3 regions of the Streptomyces sp. NBC_00080 genome follow, and region 3 is predicted to be linked to each of the others. Evidence: riboswitches for the same ligand, from Rfam matches in the RefSeq annotation. Region 3 holds a riboswitch; each other region holds the start of a gene.

Region 1 (6,060 bases), 7.0 Mb from region 3:
GGCGGTGGCGCCCAACAGGAGTTCAGGAGCACCCCGTCATGATCGGCACCGTAGGATCGCGGTACCTGGGGGAGGGCCTCATCGACGAGCTCCGGCCGCACGTGGTGCCCGCGCTCCTCGGAGCGGGACTGCCCCTCTTCGGGGGACCCTGCCCGCCGGCGGGGGCGAGGCCGAAGACGCGGGTCATGCAGGTGTCGAGGAGGGCTCCGAACTGCTGGGTGGAGGTCATCGCCGGGGTGGGGAGCACGCCCGCGTCGTCGATGCTCGCGAGGTAGTCGATGTCGGCCCACCCGCCGCGGTAGAGGACGACGAGCAGTTCGGCCTCGTGCGGGCCGCGGACATGGATACCGATCGAGTCGGGATCCGTCACCTCGGCCCTGTCGGTCTCCAGCCGCTGTGGCCAGGGGGCTGCCGCGTCGCGCCAGGTCACAGGGCCGACCGTCAGTCCTCCGGCCCGCCAGGCGGTCCGGCGGTCGGTGACGGCGGCAACGGCTTCGTCGAGATCCATGATCCGCTCCATGGGGCGATCATCACTTGTCCGGTTCCCGTGCGTCGGCTGTCGGCGGCCTGCGGACACCGTCGCGGGGGCGTCGGCCTTCGGCGGGGACCGTGGGTGCGGGCGTCGCGGCCAGTGCGGCCAGTTCCTCCGCGGTGCGCGGTCCGGTCGAGGAGTCCGTCAGCAGGCCGTGGACGTGCAGGAGTCGGGCGGCGGCGACTCCCCAGGGCAGCCGCAGGCCCGCCTGTTGGAGGAGGTCCGTGCGGGCGAGTGTCGTGGTGGCGGGGCCGGTGCGCGCGCCGGACGGGGTGAGCAGGGCCGCGTCGTCGGCCCAGCGCAGGGCCAGGTCGACGTCGTGGGTGGCCATGACCACGGTCGTGCCGGACTCGCGCAGCCGGCCGAGAATCGCGAGCAGCCGCTCCTGACCGTCGGGGTCGAGCCCGGCGGTCGGTTCGTCGAGGATCAGCACCCGGGGCCGCATCGCGACGGCGCCGGCGATCGCGGTGCGCTTGCGCTGGCCGTAGGAGAGCAGATGGGTGGGCCGGTCGGCCAGGGCGGTGATGTCCAGGGCCGCGAGCGCCTCCTCGATCCGGTCCCTCACCTCGGTGTCGGGCAGGCCGAGGTTCAGCGGTCCGAACGACACGTCCTGGGCGACGGACGCGGCGAACAACTGGTCGTCCGGGTCCTGGACCACCAGCTGCACGGTCGTACGCAGCCGGGTCAGCCCCTTGCGGTCGTACGTCACCGGGCGCCCCTCGACCCGCAACTCGCCCTCGCCCGGCCGCAGGCCACCGCTCAGCAGCCGCATCAGCGTGGTCTTGCCGCTGCCGTTGCGGCCCAGCAGGGCGAGCGCGCGCCCCGCGTGGACCTCGAAGTCCAGGCCGCTGAGCACGGCCGGGCCGTCCTCGTAGGCGAAGGAGGCACCCCGCAGGGCGACCAGTGCGGGCTCGCTCATGACAGCGGCCTTTCCAGTACGGATTGCAGTACGAGGGTGAGGCCGACCAGGCCCGCGAAGAGCGCGGCGCTGGCGGCCGTGAAGCGGACGGAGACCCGGGCCTCGGGCACCAGGACGCGCAGGGTGCCGTCGTAGCCGCGTCCGGCCAGCCCGTCCTGGAGGCGAGCCGCCCGGTCGAAGGCACGGACGAACGCGGTGGCGCCGAGCCCGGCCAGCGAACGCCACTCCGCGGCCCGGGTGCTGTGCCCGAGCCGGGCCGCCTGCGCTTCCCGGATCCGGCGCACGGAGTCGAGCAGCAGGAAGCTCATGCGGTACGTCACCAGCGCGACGTCCACGACGGGCGCGGGCACCCCGGCCCTGACCAGGCGGGGCAGCAGGTCGGACATCGGAGTGGTGAACGCGAGGAGGAGGACCCCGAGGGAGGCCGCCGAGGTGCGCAGCAGCAGCTCCCCGGCGCGCACCGGACCGCCGTCGGCCAGGGCCACGAACCGGTCCGGGCCGCCGACCCGCACGAGCAGGGTGAGCGCACCGGTCACGCAGAAGCCCAGCGGTACCCGGTAGGCGCGCCACAGCCGCCGGCCCGGCACCCCCGCGGGCCCCAGCAGGATGACGAGCGCAGTCACCAGGACCAGGGCGGCGCCGGGCCAGGGCGGCAGGGAGATGGCGAGCACGGTGAGGCCCAGGCCCAACACGGCCTTGTCCACGGGATGGCGGTGGCGCCAGCGACTGCTGTGCGCCGCCGCGTCGATCGGCAGCACGCGGGTTCAGGTCCGTTCGGGAGCGGACGCTTCGGAGGCGCTCCCGGAGGGATGGGATCTCCCGGTGCTCCCGGTGCTCCCGGTGTTCCCGGTGTTCCCGGTGCTCCCGGCGTTCTCGCGGTTCTCGGTGCTCTGCGAGGCCCTCGTCGTCGTCGAGGGCCTCGCTGCTGCCGAGGTCGTCGAGGTCGTGGTGTCCCGCTGTGCCAGGGCCCGGAGTTCGCCCTGCCGCCGTCCCCGGTGCAGACCGAAGTAGTAGGCGAGGACCCCCGCACCGAGGGCCGCCTGAAGGGCGAACAGTGCCGACTCGATCTCGCCGGACGGCGGCTCGTACAGGGGCGAGAACCAGGGTTCGTAGTCCGGCCGGATCTCGGTGATCGCCGTCTCCGCCTCCGAGTCGGCCCCCGTGAACGGCTCCTCCTTGTGGTCGCCGAGCCCGAGGGCCAGCGGCAGGACGGCCAGCGCGGCCACCACGAACAGCAGCAGGGCGTTGATCTTCGCGTTGCGGCTCACCGGGCCACCGCCTCGGTCCCGGCCTCGGTTCCGGCGTCGGCGCCGGCCTTGGTCCGACGGCCGGTCACGAGCACGCCCAGCCTGGTCAGTTCACCCTTGCTGGACTGCGTCAGCAGTCGCATCACGAACACCGTGAGGAGCCCCTCGCTGACCGCGAGCGGGATCTGGGTGACGGCGAAGATGGAGCCGAACTTGCCGAGCGCGCCCAGGAATCCGCTGCTCGGGTCCGGGAAGGCGAGCGCCAGCTGCACGCTGGTGACGCAGTAGGTGGACAGGTCGGCCACGAACGCGCCGAAGAACACCGTGACCATCAGCGGCACGTCGAACCGCCGCAGCAGCCGGTAGACCGCGTAACCGGCCCAGGGTCCGACGACGGCCATCGAGAAGACGTTGGCGCCGAGCGTCGTCAGGCCTCCGTGGGCGAGCAACAGGGCCTGGAAGAGCAGGGTGATGGTGCCCAGCACCGCCATGATCGGCGGCCGGAACAGGATGGCGCCGAGCCCCGTGCCGGTGGGGTGTGAGCAACTCCCGGTCACCGAAGGCAGTTTCAGCGCGGACAGTACGAACGTGAAGGCTCCGGAGGCGCCGAGGAGCAGGGTGCTCTCGGGGTGCTCCTTGACCTCACGGGTGAGTGACCGTACTCCGTGGACGACGAATGGCGCGGATGCGACGCTCCAGGCGATCGCATGCGCCGGAGGCAGAAAACCCTCGGCTATGTGCATGGCTGAACAGACCCTCTCCAGCACCTCGTGGATGGTTGACGTGCCTTGGCCGGTCTCCTGGCTCACGGGTACCACCGCCCGTGCTCCGCCTTCCCGGGTCCCAAGGACCCAGTGGCTGCCCGCGAGGGCCGGAGCCGGACTTCCCGATCACAGTGGCGAGGGCCGCACCGGCATCACACCGGATTTCCCGTTCACCAAGGCGTGGTGACAGTAGTGCCCGCACAGAGGCGCTGACAAGCGGCGATGTGGGGCGCGAAGACGGCGGACGACGGCTCACCCCGGCGCACGGACGCCGTCCGCGGGCCCGACGAAATGCCGGGTCCGCACGGTCGGCGTAGGGTCCGCCGTAGGGGTGACGGCCCTCGGCGCCCGGGGGCCTGCGCGTCGTTCAGCGAGCGCCCCTGCGCTGCGGGGAAGGTGAGAGCGTGCCGGATGCTGTCGCTGCCGGGTCGGGTGGGGGCCGCGGTCCGGAGTCGCTGGACACCGTCCTCGCCGAGTCCGCACAGGAGACCGGCGCCTCCGTGACCGCCGTGTACCTGCCGGCGGCCGGCGAACCGGTGCTGCGGCTCGCCGTACTGGGCGGACTTCCCTGGGAGATCTCCATGCCCTGGGCGCGAGTGGCGCTGACGGCCGCGTCCCCGGTGTCCGACGCCGTGCGGGAACGACGCCTGGTGTGGATCGGCGGCGCGGAGGAGATGGCGCGCCGATATCCGCGTCTGTCGCTCGTCGTGCCGTACCGCTTCTCGCTGGCCGCCGCCCCGATCACCACCGGCGAGGAGGTCCGGGGCGGGTTGGTGCTCCAGTGGCCCGCCTCGCACCCGGCGCAGCTGAGTGTGCGCGAACGGGAGGCCATGACCGGTCTGTGCCTCCGGCTGGGCCGGTTGCTGCAACGCGCCGCCGCAGACGGACACCCCGTGCGGGTCGGCGGGGTGCCCCGGGTGCTGCCGCCGCTCCGGGCCCGGCCGGTCGCAGCGGCCCAGGCGCAGTCCGCCGTCGACTTCGCCGAGCGCTTTCCCGGCGGCTGCTGCTCGCTGGACGTGGACGGCCGCATCACCTTCGCCACCACCTCGGCCGCCCGGCTGCTCGGCTCCGCCGTCCCCGACCTGCTCGGCACCAAGCCGTGGGAGGCGCTGCCCTGGCTCGACGACCCGATCGCCGAGGACAGCTACCGGGCGGCCCTGATCAGCCGCGAACCGACCTCCTTCACCGCGCTGCGGCCGCCGGACCGGTGGCTGTCCTTCCGGCTGCACCCGGACGCCTCCGGCATCAGCGTGTACATCACCCCCACCCACTCGGCGCACGCCCACGCCCCGCTCACCGGCCCGCCGCGGCCGCATCCGGCGGCCGCCGCCACGGCCGGCCGGGCCGCCACCCTCTACCACCTGATGCACCTGGCGGCCACGCTCACCGAGGCCGTCGGGGTCCGGGACGTGGTCGACCAGGTGGCCGAACAGCTTCCGTCCGCCTTCGGCGCCGGGGCCCTCGCGCTGATGACGGCGCAGGACGGCCGGCTGCGGATCATCGGCTACCGCGGCTACTCCGCCGACCTCATGCAGCGTTTCGACGCCGTTCCGCTCACCTCCGACACCCCCGCCGTGCACACCCTGACCACGGGCGTTCCGGGCTTCTTCGCCACCTTCGCCGAGCTCAGACGCGCGTATCCCCCCGCGGTCCTCCAGGACGGCATGGCCGCCTGGGCCTTCCTGCCGCTGATCACCTCCGGACGGCCCGTCGGCTCCCTGGTGCTCGCCTACGACCGGCCCCGCCCCTTCCTTCCGGAGGAGCGGGCCGTCCTCACCTCCACCGCCGGGCTGATCGCGCAGGCGCTGGACCGGGCTCGTCTCTACGACACCCAGCACCAGCTCGTCCACAACCTCCAGGCCGTTCTGCTGCCCCACACCCTGCCCCGGGTCCCCGGTCTGGACGTGGCGGCCCGCTACCTCCCCGCCACCCGCGGCATGGACATCGGCGGCGACTTCTACGACCTCATCCGCCTCGACACCACGACGGCCGCGGCCACCATCGGCGACGTCCAGGGGCACAACGTCAACGCGGCGGCGCTCATGGGGCAGGTCCGCACCGCCGTCCACGCCAACGCCGACGCGGCTCCGGACGAAGTCCTCGCCCGCACCAACCGCCTGCTCACCGACCTCGACCCCGGCCTGTTCACCAGCTGCCTCTACGTCCACCTCGACCTGACCACGCACCGCGCGTGCCTGGCCAGCGCCGGCCACCCGCCCCCGCTGCTGCGCCACCCCGACGGCCGCGTCGAAGTCCTCCAGGTGCCGCCGGGCCTCCTGCTGGGCATCGAGCCGGACGCCCCGTACGAGTCCATCGAGATCCCGCTGCCTCCCGGTTCGGTGCTGGCCCTCTACACCGACGGCATGGTCGAAGCCCCGGGCATCGACATCGACGACGCCGTGAACGGCCTCGCCCGCGAACTCGGCCGTACCGGGCCCGGCACCATGAGCGCCCTCGCCGATGCCCTCGTCCGGCACGCCCGCCGCTCGACCCCACGCAGCGACGACATCGCTCTCCTCCTCATTCACCCCATCTGATCCTTATTTCTATGATTTTCACCTTTCGGCGTGCGCTAGGATCCTTTACCAAGCGCTTACA
Region 2 (6,060 bases), 6.2 Mb from region 3:
ACGGCGTCCGGGAGTTCGGTGCCCAGGACCTCGGCGACCAGCGCCCGGCTCCCGGCGACGGCCCAACCGCGCTCCTCCGCGCCCTCCGCGATCCGCCGGCACAGCTGCTCCAGCAGGTCGATGGCGTCGGCGCCGGTACGGGAGGGGCCCTCGACGAGATCCGTCAGCTCGACCGGCACCTTCACCGGCGCACCCGGCTCGGCGAGCAACTCCTTCTCGACCAGCCCGAAATGGACGGCCAGCGCGGCCCGCAGCCCCGGCAGCGCGTTCGCCCGACCGCCCCACACCTGCGAGGCGCGCAGCACGGCCAGCACGAGGTTCACCCGCGCCTCGCCGACCGGCCCGCCACCGAGGATGTGCAGCCCGTCCCTGATCTGCACGTCCTTGATCTCGCACAGATAGCCGTCGATGTGCATGACGAATTCGTCGAACGCGTCGTCGTCCGGCTGGTCGTCGACGTGCAGGTCGTGGTGCAGCTCGGCCGCCTTCACCAGCGTCCAGATCTGCGCGCGCACGGCCGGAGCCTTCGTCGGATCCAGATCGGAGACGAGGGCGTACTCGTCGAGGAGCTGCTCCAGCTTGGCCAGGTCGCCGTAGGTGTCGGCGCGTGCCATGGGCGGCACGAGATGGTCGACGACGGTGGCGTGCCCGCGCCGCTTGGCCTGGGTGCCCTCGCCGGGGTCGTTGACGATGAACGGGTAGACGAGCGGCAGATCACCGAGGACGGCGTCCGGGGCACAGCCCCCGCTCAGCCCGAGGCCCTTGCCCGGCAGCCACTCCATCGTGCCGTGCTTGCCCATGTGCACGACGGCGTCGGCGCCGAAACTGTTCTCCAGCCACCGGTAGGCCGCCATGTAGTGGTGCGACGGCGGCATGTCGGGGTCGTGGTAGATCGCGATCGGGTTCTCGCCGAAGCCCCGCGGCGGCTGGATCATCACGACGACGTTCCCGAACTGCAGGGAGGCCAGCACGATGTCGTCCCCGTCGACGTACAGCGAACCCGGCGGCTCGCCCCACGCCTCCAGCATGCCGTCGCGCAAGCGCGGGTCGAGCTTGTCGAACCAGGACCGGTAGTCGGCCAGCGGGACCCGGGCGGGCGCGGCGGCCAGCTGCTCCTCGGTGAGCCATTCGACGTCGTGGCCACCGGCGTTGATGAGCCGGTGGATCAGCTCGTCGCCGTTGTCCGGATGCCCCTGGACCCCGTACCCGGCGTCCCGCAGCGCGTCCAGGACCCTGATGGCCGAGGCGGGGGTGTCGAGGCCGACCGCGTTGCCGACCCGCGAGTGCTTGGTCGGGTAGGCGGTGAAGACGAGCGCGAGCTTCTTCTCGCCGTTCGGCTTGTGCCGGAGCCGGGCGTGCCGGACGGCGATCCCGGCGACGCGTGCGGCCCGCTCGGGGTCGGCGATGTACACCGGCACGTCGTCCGGGCCCTGCTCCTTGAAGGAGAAGGGGACGGTGATGATCCGTCCGTCGAACTCCGGGATGGCGACCTGCATCGCCGCGTCCATGGGGGAGAGCGCGGCGTCGGACTCCTCCCAGGCGCTCTTCGACGAGGTGAGGCACAGCCCCTGCAGCACGGGGACGTCGAGGTCGGCGAGCGCGCCGATGTCCCAGGCCTCCTCGTCCCCGCCCGCCGAGGCCTGCGAGGCGTGCGCGCCGCCGGCGGCGAGCACCGTGGCGACGAGGGTGTCGGCCCGCCCGAGGATCTCGTACAGCCCCGGGTCCGCCCCGCGCAGCGAACCGCAGTACACGGGAAGGGCGTTGGCGCCGTGTGCCTCGACGGCGTCGCACAGCGTGTCCACGAAGGCGGTGTTGCCGCTGAGTTCGTGCGCCCGGTAGAAGAGGACCCCGATGGTCGGCCGGCCCTCGACGAAGGCACGCTCGCCGTGGACGCCGTACTCGGGCATCTTCTGCGGCTCGACGAATCCCTCACCGGTCAGCAGCACGGTGTCGGAGAGGAACCGGGCCAGCTCGGTCAGGTTGGCCGGCCCGCCCTCGACGAGATACCGCAGCGCCTCCGCCACCACGCCGGCGGGCACCGACGACTCGGCCATCAACTCCGCGTCGGGCACGGTCTCGCCGCCCAGCAGCACGGTCGGCACGCCGGACGCCTTGAGCGCGGCGAGCCCGTCCTCCCAGGCCCGCTTGCCGCCGAGCAGCCGGACGACCGCGAGGTCGGCGCCGTCCAGGAGCGCGGGGAGTTCCCCGGCGACGTCCACCCGGGTCGGGTTGCCGATCCGGTACGAGGCGCCGGAAGCGGCCCGGGCCGCCAGCAGATCCGTGTCGGCGGTCGACAACAACAACACTGTGCTCATGCGGGCGCTCCCGGTGGAATGAAAGGCAGTCCTTGCGGCGCGCCCGACTCGATGAGCCGCCAGAGCGCGTCGGTGTCCGCGTGCTGTTCGATCAGGTCGCCGAGCCGGTCGAGCTGCTCCTCGCGCAGCCCGGCGAACGAGGTGTCGGCGGCGGGCACGAAACGACGGCCCGCGGCGGCCGCCACCTCGCGCAGGAAGGCCCGCCGGAATCCGTCCGACTCCAGCGAGCCGTGCCAGTGCGTGCCCCAGGTCTGTCCGACCCGGCAGCCGTCCAGGCCGTGTCCGCGGTCGTCGGTGAGGAACGCCTCGCCCCCCTGGACGTCGGCGACCCCGTGATGGATCTCGTACCCCTCGACCCGCTCGCCGAGGGCTTGCCCCACCGGCCGGGTGAGGGTCTTCTCACGGGCGAACCGCACCCGGACCGGGAGGACTCCGAGGCCCGCCACCTGTCCGAGCCGGCTCTCGACCTCGTCCTCGATGTGCTCGCCGAGGAGCTGGAAGCCACCGCAGATGCCGAGGACGGGCCGCTGCTCGGCGACCCTGCGCAGGATCGCCTCGGCCAGCCCCCGCTCCCGGAGCCACTCCAGGGCGCGGACGGTGCCCCGGGTCCCCGGAATCACCACCAGGTCGGCGTCGGCCAGTTCCTCGGGCCGGTCCACGAACCGCACGACGACGCCGGGTTCGGCGGCCAGCGCGTCCACGTCCGTGAAGTTGGACATGAGCGGGACGGCGCAGACGGCGATGCGCAGCACGTCCTCGCCGACGGGCGGGGCGGTGTTCGACTCCCGTACGGTCCCGCGCAGCGAGACCCTCCCCCGCTCTCGGCTCCGCTCGGGCGGGGGGACCCCCATCCCGTCCTCCTCGTCGATCCCGAGCCCGTGGCGGAACGGCAGCACGCCGTACGTCCGCCGCCCGGTGAGCCCGTGCAGCATCTCCAGGCCCGGCTCCAGCAGGGAGACGTCCCCCCGGAACTTGTTGACCAGGAACCCGGCGACCAGCTCCTGGTCCTCGGGCGAGAGCAGGGCGACGGTGCCGAAGAAGGAGGCGAAGACGCCCCCGCGGTCGATGTCGCCGACGACGAGCACGGGCAGCCGCGCGCCCCGCGCGATCCCCATGTTCACGATGTCGGTCCGCCGCAGATTGATCTCGGCCGGACTGCCCGCCCCCTCACAGATCACCGCGTCATACGTGCCCCGCAACTCGGCGAGGCAGTCGAGAACGGTTCCGAGGAGTTTCTGCTGCCGCCCCCCGTGATACCCACGGGCGGTCATCTCGCCCACCGGCTTGCCGAGGAGCACGACCTGACTGCTCTGCTCACCGCCCGGCTTGAGCAGCACGGGGTTCATCAGCGCGGTCGGCTCCACCCGGCAGGCCTGGGCCTGCATGGCCTGGGCCCGCCCGATCTCGGCCCCCTCCGTCGTCACGAACGAGTTGAGGGACATGTTCTGCGCCTTGAAGGGTGCGACCTTCACCCCCTGCCGCACCAGCCACCGGCAGATCCCGGCCGTGACGACGCTCTTGCCGGCGTCGGAGGTGGTGCCGGCGACGAGGAGACCCCCGCTCATGTCGTACGCCCCTTCAGCTGGTTCCTCTGGTTCCTCTGGCTGCGCCGGCTGCTCGCGACGATGTTCGTGGCGACGACGCGCGCGGCGACGGTGACGCCGAGCGCGAGCAGACCGACGCGGCGGGAGAGCCGCGCGGCACGTTCGATGTCCCGGGCGACGACGGGCCGCCCGGCCGCGCCGTTCAGCACGGGCCGGTGCTCCACCCGCCCGGCGTACGACAGGGTCCCGCCCAGCCGCACGCCGAGGGCGCCCGCGAAGGATGCCTCCACCGGCCCGGCGTTGGGGCTCGGATGCCGGCGGGCGTCGGCCCGCCAGGCGCGCACGGCGCCCCGCGGATCGTCCCCCGCGAGGGCGGCGAGCACGGCGGTCAGCCGGGCTCCCGGCCATCCGGCGACGTCGTCGAGACGGGCGGCGGCCCAGCCGTAGCGCAGATACCTCGGCGACCGGTGACCGACCATGGCGTCCAGGGTGTTGACGGCCCGGAACCCGACCAGGCCCGGCACCCCGCCCACGGCCCCCCACACCAGCGCCCCCACGACGGCGTCGGAGGTGTTCTCGGCGACGGACTCCACGACCGCCCGGGCGATCCCGTCGGCGTCCAGGGCCTGCGGATCCCGACCGCACAGATGCGGCAGCCGCTCCCGGGCGGCCTCGACGTCCCCCGCTTCGAGCGCCCGGCCGATGGCCCGGGCCTCCCGGACGAGTGAACTGCCCCCCACCACGGCCCAGGTGGCGGCGGAGACGAGAGCGACGGTGGCGCCGGGGGAGCGGCGTACGGCCCGCTCGGCGACGGCGCCCAGGGCCACGACCCCGCCGGCGCACACGACGGCGTGCAGGGCTCCGCTTCCCCGGTGGTCCCGCCACAACAGCCGCTCGACGGCACCGGCGGCCCGCCCGAACGCGGCGACGGGATGCCCTCGGCGGGGATCGCCGAGCAGCAGGTCGCCCAGAAGGCCGGTGGCGGCGCCGTACGCGTAGAGGCGATCGGCACGCATCGGCTCAGCCGGCCGTGGGGTCGGGCAGCGACCTGGTGCTGTACCTCAACGGCCGAGCGAGCATGGCGATATGTCCTCACTCAGGGTGTCCACGCCCTGGTTCGACGAGACCGGCGGCGAGAGTTCCTGGCTCCCGGGGGTTTCTACCCCGGTCACAGTGGCGGGACCGCGCCGGATTCACACCGGCTTCCTCTTCTGCTGCCGTACATGGCTCGGGCAGTCCACCACGGCCCGCGAGAGCCGTCAACTTGCCTTTGACCTGCGCGGCTCGAGTGTGCAGAACCCCACACAGGGCGGGTCGGCGGGGCCGCGAACGGCAAGAGGTGCGGGACGGTGATCCGTCCCGCACCCCAGGGGTGTTCGGATGGTGCGTCAGGCGACGATCAGTGAGATCCCGTACGCCACCGCCGCCGCGCAGGCCGCGAAGCACGCGTACGCGCCGGTCACCGCGAGGGTGGCCGAGCCGCCCTGCGCCGACGCGCGTTCCTGCCGCGACAGGCCCATGACGCCGAGGGTGAACAGGGCGACGAGGCCGACGGTGACCACGAGGCTGACGCCGAAGACAGAGCCCAGGGCTGCCCAGTCGATCTTCATGCTGCTTCTCTTCCTTCGTGCCGGGTGCGCGGGCTCAGACGGCCGCGGCCGGGGGAGCGGCGGGGGTCGCGGGCTCTGCCGCCGGGCCGGGGATCGTGGCCGTCAGGTCCGTGAGGTCCTCGGCCAGGGTGCCCGTGGGCGGCGGGGTGACGGCGGCGATCGCCGTCGTGACGACGCCCGCGGGCTCGTCGGGCTCGTTGACGTTCGAGGCGTCGACGACCTCGCGCCGGGAGACCTTCCAGATGGCCGCGCTGGAGGCGATCAGGAAGACCGCGACGAGGGCCGTGCCCCAGTCGCCCAGGCCGGTGACGGACTCGGCGAGCGCGCCCACCAGGGCCGCGGCCGGGAGGGTCAGGCCCCACGCGACGAACATCCGGGTCGCCGTCGACCAGCGGACCACACCGCCCTTGCGGCCCAGCCCGGCGCCCATCACCGCACCGGAGACCGAGTGCGTGGTGGAGAGGGAGAAGCCGAGGTGCGAGGAGGCCAGGATGACCGTGGCCGCGCTGGTCTGGGCGGCGAAGCCCTGCTGCGGCTGGAGGTCGGTCAGGCCCTTGCCCATGGTGCGGATGATGCGCCAGCCGCCGAGGT
Region 3 (6,060 bases):
CCGGTCGGGTCAGTGTGGGGCGGCCACCGGTGTGCCCGCGGTCACCGTGGCGGGCTTGGGGTGCAGCAGCCGTTCGGCCAGTTCGCCGAAGACGAGGCCGAAGCCTGCCCAGAGCGTGACCTGCATGGCGAGGGCGGACAGGCGGAACCGCCACAGCAGGGCGGCCGGGAAGTCGCTCGGCACCTCGTTGACGGCCGGCAGGAACTCGTAGGCGAGCCCGATGACGAGCACGAAGCCGAGGACGGCCGCGACGGTGGCGTTCCAGGTGCCCAGCCTCGGTGCGAGCCGCTTGCCCAGGATCACCGCGGCGACCGCGAGCAGCACGCCGAGCACCATCATCAGGAAGTACAGGGTGGTGCGCTTGCCGATGGTGTCGGGGTCGCCGACCGCGGGCGGGTTCGCCGGGTACTTCAGGAACGGCACGACGTACACGGCGAGCAGAGCGGCCCCCGACAGCAGAAGTGCCGTCGCCCGGGGGCTGAAGCGGCCGACCCGGCCGAGGGCGAAGCAGAAGGCGAGGGCGGCGATCCCGCCGAAGGCCACCCCGTAGATCAGCACGCCGGTGGCGAGGCCGGCGGTGGACTGGAGGCTGCGGGAGACGAGTTCCACCTCGTGGTGCTCGTGGCCCGCGGCGTGCGACTCCTCGAAACCGATCGCGCTGTCGACGTTCGGCTCACCGAGGAAGTAGGCGACGATCAGGGCGAGCACGCCGGCACCGAGGCCGGCGAGCATGCCCCGCACGAGGAGGTTTCTTACCGTTGCGGAGTTCATGAGTGTGCTGGGGTTCCCCTCGGGATCAGTGGCAGGGGAAACCGAGCAGGTGGCGGGCGTCGTGCACCCACTCGTGAACGTCCTCGCCGGAGACGACGGCTGTCGCGCCCTGCTCCGCGCCGACGAAGTACAGCAGGACCAGCATCAGGACGCCGAAGAAGACCGCCCACGGGGCGATGTCCTTCAACGGCAACTTGGCGGGTACGACGGGCGTGGTGGTAGTCGGCTGGGCGACATGCTGCGCCATGGCAGGACCTCCTCTGGGAGTTCGCGTCCCATCTCGGTGGTGCACATGACGACGGCCACGGGTCTGACTCGCGGTGTGTGCCCCTTCGGGGTACACCGTCCACAGTGGCGCGACCGTGCCGGGTTCTCACCGGCTTCCGTCTCGCCGTCGTCGATATCAGAGCGACGGTACCGCGTGCCGGGCCCCTGGCCAATACCGCCCCACCTGGCGTGATTCCACTCTCCACGGCCAGGTGGCCCGGATCACCATGCCGGTCCCGCTCAGCGGAGCCCCTCCGCGGTGGTGTCGGGTCGGGCGAGCCCGAGTTCGCGCTCGCCGAGCGGGGTGAAGAAGCGCTCGACGTCGGCCGCGGTGACCTCGGCGAGGGTGGCCGGCGACCAACGCGGGTCCCGGTCCTTGTCGATGACCTGGGCGCGGATGCCCTCGACCAGGTCGGGCGTGGTCAGGGCGGCGCAGGAGACGCGGTACTCCTGGTCCAGCACCCGTTCCAGGGAGCCGAGTCGCCGGGCACGGCGCAGGGCGGCCAGGGTGACCTTGAGCGAGGTGGGCGACCTGGTCAGGAGGGTCTCCGCGGCCTCCTTCGCCGCCGGGTCGCCGTGGGCGAACAGCCGTCGGACGATCTCCTCGACGGTGTCGGCCGCGTAACAGGTGTCGATCCACGCCCGGTGTCCGGCCAACTCTCCTGCCGGCAAGGGCTGTACATGACGGTCCAGGGCCTCCCGTACGGGCAGTTCGGCGAGGTCGTCGGCCAACTGCCGGAGGGAGGCGGACGGCACGCAGTGGTCGGCGAGCCCGCACGACACCGCGTCCCCGGCACCGATCTGGGCGCCCGTCAGGGCGAGATGGGTGCCCAGTTCGCCCGGGGCGCGAGCGAGCAGGTGGGTGCCGCCGACGTCCGGCACGAAGCCGATGCCGGTCTCGGGCATCGCGATCCTCGACCGCTCGGTGACGATCCGGACGCTGCCGTGCGCGGAGACGCCGACACCGCCTCCCATCACGATGCCGTCCATCAGGGCGACGTAGGGCTTGGGGTAGCGGGCGATGCGGGCGTTGAGGTGGTACTCGTCGCGCCAGAAGGCGGCTGAGGCGGTGCCGTCGTCGTCGCGGGCGTCGTCGTGGACGGCACGGATGTCGCCGCCCGCGCACAGGCCGCGCTCCCCCGCGCCGGAGACGACGACGGTCTCGACGGCCGGGTCGCGCTCCCATGCCGTCAGCGCGGCGTCGATGCGGCGCACCATCGCATGGTTCAGGGCGTTGATGGCCCTCGGTCGGTTGAGCGTGATGTGGGCGGCTCGGCCGGCGGTGTGCAGCAGGACGGGCACCTCGATGTCGTTCATCGGGATTCCTCCGTCAGGCCGCGGGCCACGATGACGTGCATGATCTCGTTGCTTCCTTCCAGGATCCGCTGGACGCACAGGTCATGGACGATCTTCCCCACTCCGTGGTCGATGCGGAAGCGCCGGCCCTGCCGCCGAAACCGGCCGCCTACAAGCGCGTTCGGCTTCCGACCCGGCCGGTCCGGGCGGGCCGACCTGCCCCGGTGGGGACGATCGACCAGGTGAGCGGCGTGGAGGCGGCCGTTCCGGTCCCCGGCCGGCAAGCCGACGGCGGCACGGCGGCCGTGCCGGTCGGCGCGCGCGACCCGGGTGGAGGGGGGAGCGGTGGCGCGTGAACTGGTGCTCGGCGTCGACGCGGCCGCAGTCGCGATCCGTCGCCTGGCAGTCTGATCGCCGGCCTGCCGGACCGCCCGCGTGGGTCAGCGGACGCCGTTCGTTCTCGGGCCGCCGCAGCATGCTGCGCCTGCCCGCGCGGCACGCGGATCGCGTCGCAGGTGCCGGGATCCCGTCGACGGCAGGGAAGCCCGCGGGACGACGGACAGGGCTCGCCCCGACGCGGATGGAGAGCGGGCCCTGTCCACCGGCTCCGATTCTCGGGTCCAGGAGGCCGGCGGGCCCATGGGTGCGGGGGTGCCGGCCGTGGTGAACGGCGCACACCCCGTACGAGTGGCGCACACCCCCCGCCCGGACCACCGGCCCGTGGACCGGATCCGGACGCGTGACCTGTGCCGCGCCGGGGAAGGCACACCCCGGCGGGGCGCCCACCGGTGTCCACGCCGCCGACCCGCTTGATCGCACACCCCCCGCGGCGGGCGATACTGGCCTTCGCACGTCGTCGCCACGTCGTCACCGCACTCACGAATGGACTCACCACATCTCCGCGACCGTTCCGCCCACGACGCCCTCCACGGTGTGGCAGACCCGTGGCCGTCACACCGGCCCCACCGCTCCGGACGTCCTGCGCAAGCACCTTCAGGCACTCAAGGACGCCGAGACCGTCCAGGACTTCATGGAGCTGCCGGACGCCGACACCCCCGAGGGGGAGACGGCCTTCGAAGCCCGGTGGCTGGTCGCGGAGGAGGTGACCGTCCGTGCCCGGCTCAGGCTCGCCGAGTGGTCGGGCCAGGGCCAGGAATGGACGCTGACGGCGGAGGCGGAGCGGCCGTGGGACCAGCGGTGGCCCTCGCCCGCCGGGATGTTCTGGTCCTGGGAGGCGGACACCCCCTGGGGCAACGAGACCGTCACCGGTGAGCGTTTCCTCGTCGCGAACCCGCTTCCGGCCGACGACAAGGAGCTGCGGCGCGTGCTCCGGGGCGCCCTGCGGGACACCTGGGCCGTCCACCTCGTCGTGCACGAGGCCATGACACCCGACGAGCTGGGCCGGCGGTCGCTGGTCCCGCTGCTGCCGCCCGGCCTGCACCACCGGGTCGTCGAGCACCGCGCGGCCCCGCACCAGCTGCGCACCGTGAACTGGGCGCTCAAGGAGGCCCGGGTGGAGGTGCCGCGCGGCGGGGCGCTGGTGCTGCCGGGGATCCCCGCCCCGGCCGACTACGACGCCGCCGACCACTCGGTGCGCAGTGTGTTCCTGGACGGCACGCATCCCACCGAGCTGCTGGACGCGGTACGGCGCTACGCGGCGCTGCCCAGGCCGCTGCCGGAGGACGCCGACGCCGCGCTCACCGCCCTGCGGGAGGAGTGGCAGTTGCTCACCCCGGAGGAGGAGCTCGCGCGCGAACGCAAGCTCGTGGTGATGTACAAGGAGGCGCTGGCGGCGATGACGGAGTCCCGGGACCTGTACCGGGAGGCCGCCGAGCACGCCCATGAGGCGCTGGCCGCGTACCGGGAGGCGGCGGCCGAGGCCGGGGAACCGCGGCAGGCGCCGGCCAGGAAGAGCGGCTCGCCGTTCCAGCAGCTGGGCCGGACCCTTGAGCGGTTCAAGGAGACGACCAAGGGCCTGCGCCCGGTGGCGTCCGCCGCTCCCGCGGCTCGGGTGGAGTCACCGGAACAGGACCGCACCGGTGGCACCGGGAGCATGACCGGTGCCACCGGCGGCGACGAAACCGAGGTCACCGACCGGTAGGGGTCGGGGGGCGGCAGGTAGGTCGGTAGGCGCCGGTGGGCGCCCTGCGGGCGCTCGTGTCCGTCCGCGCATGAATTACCTCGTACCGGGACGTGTCACACGCCCCTGTCTGGATACGCGGTCCCCACGGCACCACGGACCGCACCGGAAGGGACCCGCACATGGGCAGTGAGCACGGCCCCCGGTCGTCGCCGCACCGATCCGACACGACGCTGCGCGTCAACGGCAAGCCGCACACCCTCACCGTCGACCACCGGCGCGTGCTGCTGGACCTGCTGCGGGAGGATCTTGACCTCACCGGAGCGAAGAAGGGCTGCGACCACGGTCAGTGCGGCGCGTGTACCGTCCTCGTCGACGGTCGGCGCGTCAACAGCTGTCTGCTGCTCGCCGTCACCCTGGAGGGCAGCGACATCACGACCGTCGAGGGCCTGTCCGGCGACGGCGAGGATCCGCATCCGCTCCAGCAGGCCTTCCTGGAGCGCGACGCCTTCCAGTGCGGGTACTGCACGCCCGGACAGATCTGCTCGGCGGTGGGCGCGCTCGCCGAGGCGGAGTCGGGCCATCCCTCGCACGTCACGGATCCGGCGGCGCCCTCCGGACGACCGGTCGCGCTGGACCGGGACGAGATCCGCGAGCGGCTCAGCGGCAATCTCTGCCGCTGCGGCGCGTACCCGCGCATCGTCGACGCCGTCGAGGACGTGAGCGGGGCGGGCAGCACATGACCGGGCAGCACATGACGGGGCCGACGGCCCAAGGGCACGACCGGGGCAACCAGAGGACGTGATCCGGTGGAAACCTTCGCCTACGTACGGGCCGGCAGTCTCGCGGAGGCCGCCGAAGCCTTCGCCACGCACCCGGGCGCACGCTATCTGGGCGGCGGCACCAACCTCGTCGACCTGATGAAGCTCGGCGTGGAACGGCCGACCGCCCTCGTCGACGTCACCCGGCTGCCGCTGGACGAGGTGACGGAGCTGCCGGACGGGTCGCTGCGGATCGGCGCCCTGGTGCGCAACAGCGACCTCGCGGCGCACCCACGCGTGCGTGACCGCTACCCCGTGCTCTCCCAGGCTGTGCTCGCGGGCGCCTCGGGCCAGCTGCGCAACGCCGCCACCACCGGCGGGAACCTGCTCCAGCGCACCCGCTGCCCGTACTTCCAGGACGTCTCCAAACCGTGCAACAAACGGGAGCCGGGCAGCGGCTGCGCCGCCCGGGACGGCGTGCACCGCGACCACGCGGTGTTCGGGTACTCCGAGCACTGCATCGCCACCCACCCGTCGGACATGGCGGTGGCCCTGGCCGCGCTGGACGCCGAGGTCGAGCTGTACGGCACGGCGGGTGTGCGCCGGGTGGCGGCGGCCGAGTTCCACCGGCTGCCCGGGGAGGAACCGGAGCGGGACACCGTCATCGAACCCGGCGAGCTCGTCACCGCCGTCCTGCTGCCCGCCACCACGGCCGGGCTGCCCTCCGCCTACCGCAAGGCGCGCGACCGGACCTCGTACGCCTTCGCGCTGGCCTCCGTCGCCGTGGTCCTGGAGGTCGCCGACGGTGTCGTCGCGCAGGTGGGGATCGCCTTCGGGGCGTTGGCCCATCGCCCGTGGCGGGCCCGGCGGGCCGAGGAGGCACTG

Evidence for each region. A riboswitch is a leader RNA that binds a small molecule or an ion and turns the genes downstream of it on or off. The one in region 3 is predicted to bind cobalamin.
Region 1: it holds a riboswitch for cobalamin, as region 3 does, so the genes downstream of both, OHU34_RS36115 (energy-coupling factor ABC transporter permease) here and OHU34_RS04890 (CbtB-domain containing protein) in region 3, are expected to answer to the same signal.
Region 2: it holds a riboswitch for cobalamin, as region 3 does, so the genes downstream of both, OHU34_RS32490 (cobalamin biosynthesis protein) here and OHU34_RS04890 (CbtB-domain containing protein) in region 3, are expected to answer to the same signal.

What each region holds. Positions count from the first base shown of each region.
Region 1 is NZ_CP108235.1:8,061,543-8,067,602, forward strand. Features, by position in the region: gene OHU34_RS36095 (hypothetical protein) at 23-508, opposite strand; gene OHU34_RS36100 (energy-coupling factor ABC transporter ATP-binding protein) at 531-1,451, opposite strand; gene cbiQ (cobalt ECF transporter T component CbiQ) at 1,448-2,209, opposite strand; gene OHU34_RS36110 (energy-coupling factor ABC transporter substrate-binding protein) at 2,216-2,719, opposite strand; gene OHU34_RS36115 (energy-coupling factor ABC transporter permease) at 2,716-3,441, opposite strand; cobalamin riboswitch at 3,471-3,655, opposite strand; gene OHU34_RS36120 (SpoIIE family protein phosphatase) at 3,867-5,999, shown strand.
Region 2 is NZ_CP108235.1:7,288,044-7,294,103, forward strand. Features, by position in the region: gene cobN (cobaltochelatase subunit CobN) at 1-2,315, opposite strand, end outside; gene OHU34_RS32485 (cobyric acid synthase) at 2,312-3,880, opposite strand; gene OHU34_RS32490 (cobalamin biosynthesis protein) at 3,877-4,875, opposite strand; cobalamin riboswitch at 4,975-5,117, opposite strand; gene OHU34_RS32495 (hypothetical protein) at 5,248-5,469, opposite strand; gene OHU34_RS32500 (inorganic phosphate transporter) at 5,504-6,060, opposite strand, start outside.
Region 3 is NZ_CP108235.1:1,101,541-1,107,600, forward strand. Features, by position in the region: gene OHU34_RS04885 (CbtA family protein) at 10-771, opposite strand; gene OHU34_RS04890 (CbtB-domain containing protein) at 797-1,018, opposite strand; cobalamin riboswitch at 1,055-1,202, opposite strand; gene OHU34_RS04895 (enoyl-CoA hydratase/isomerase family protein) at 1,279-2,355, opposite strand; gene OHU34_RS04900 (hypothetical protein) at 3,266-4,435, shown strand; gene OHU34_RS04905 ((2Fe-2S)-binding protein) at 4,597-5,157, shown strand; gene OHU34_RS04910 (FAD binding domain-containing protein) at 5,224-6,060, shown strand, end outside.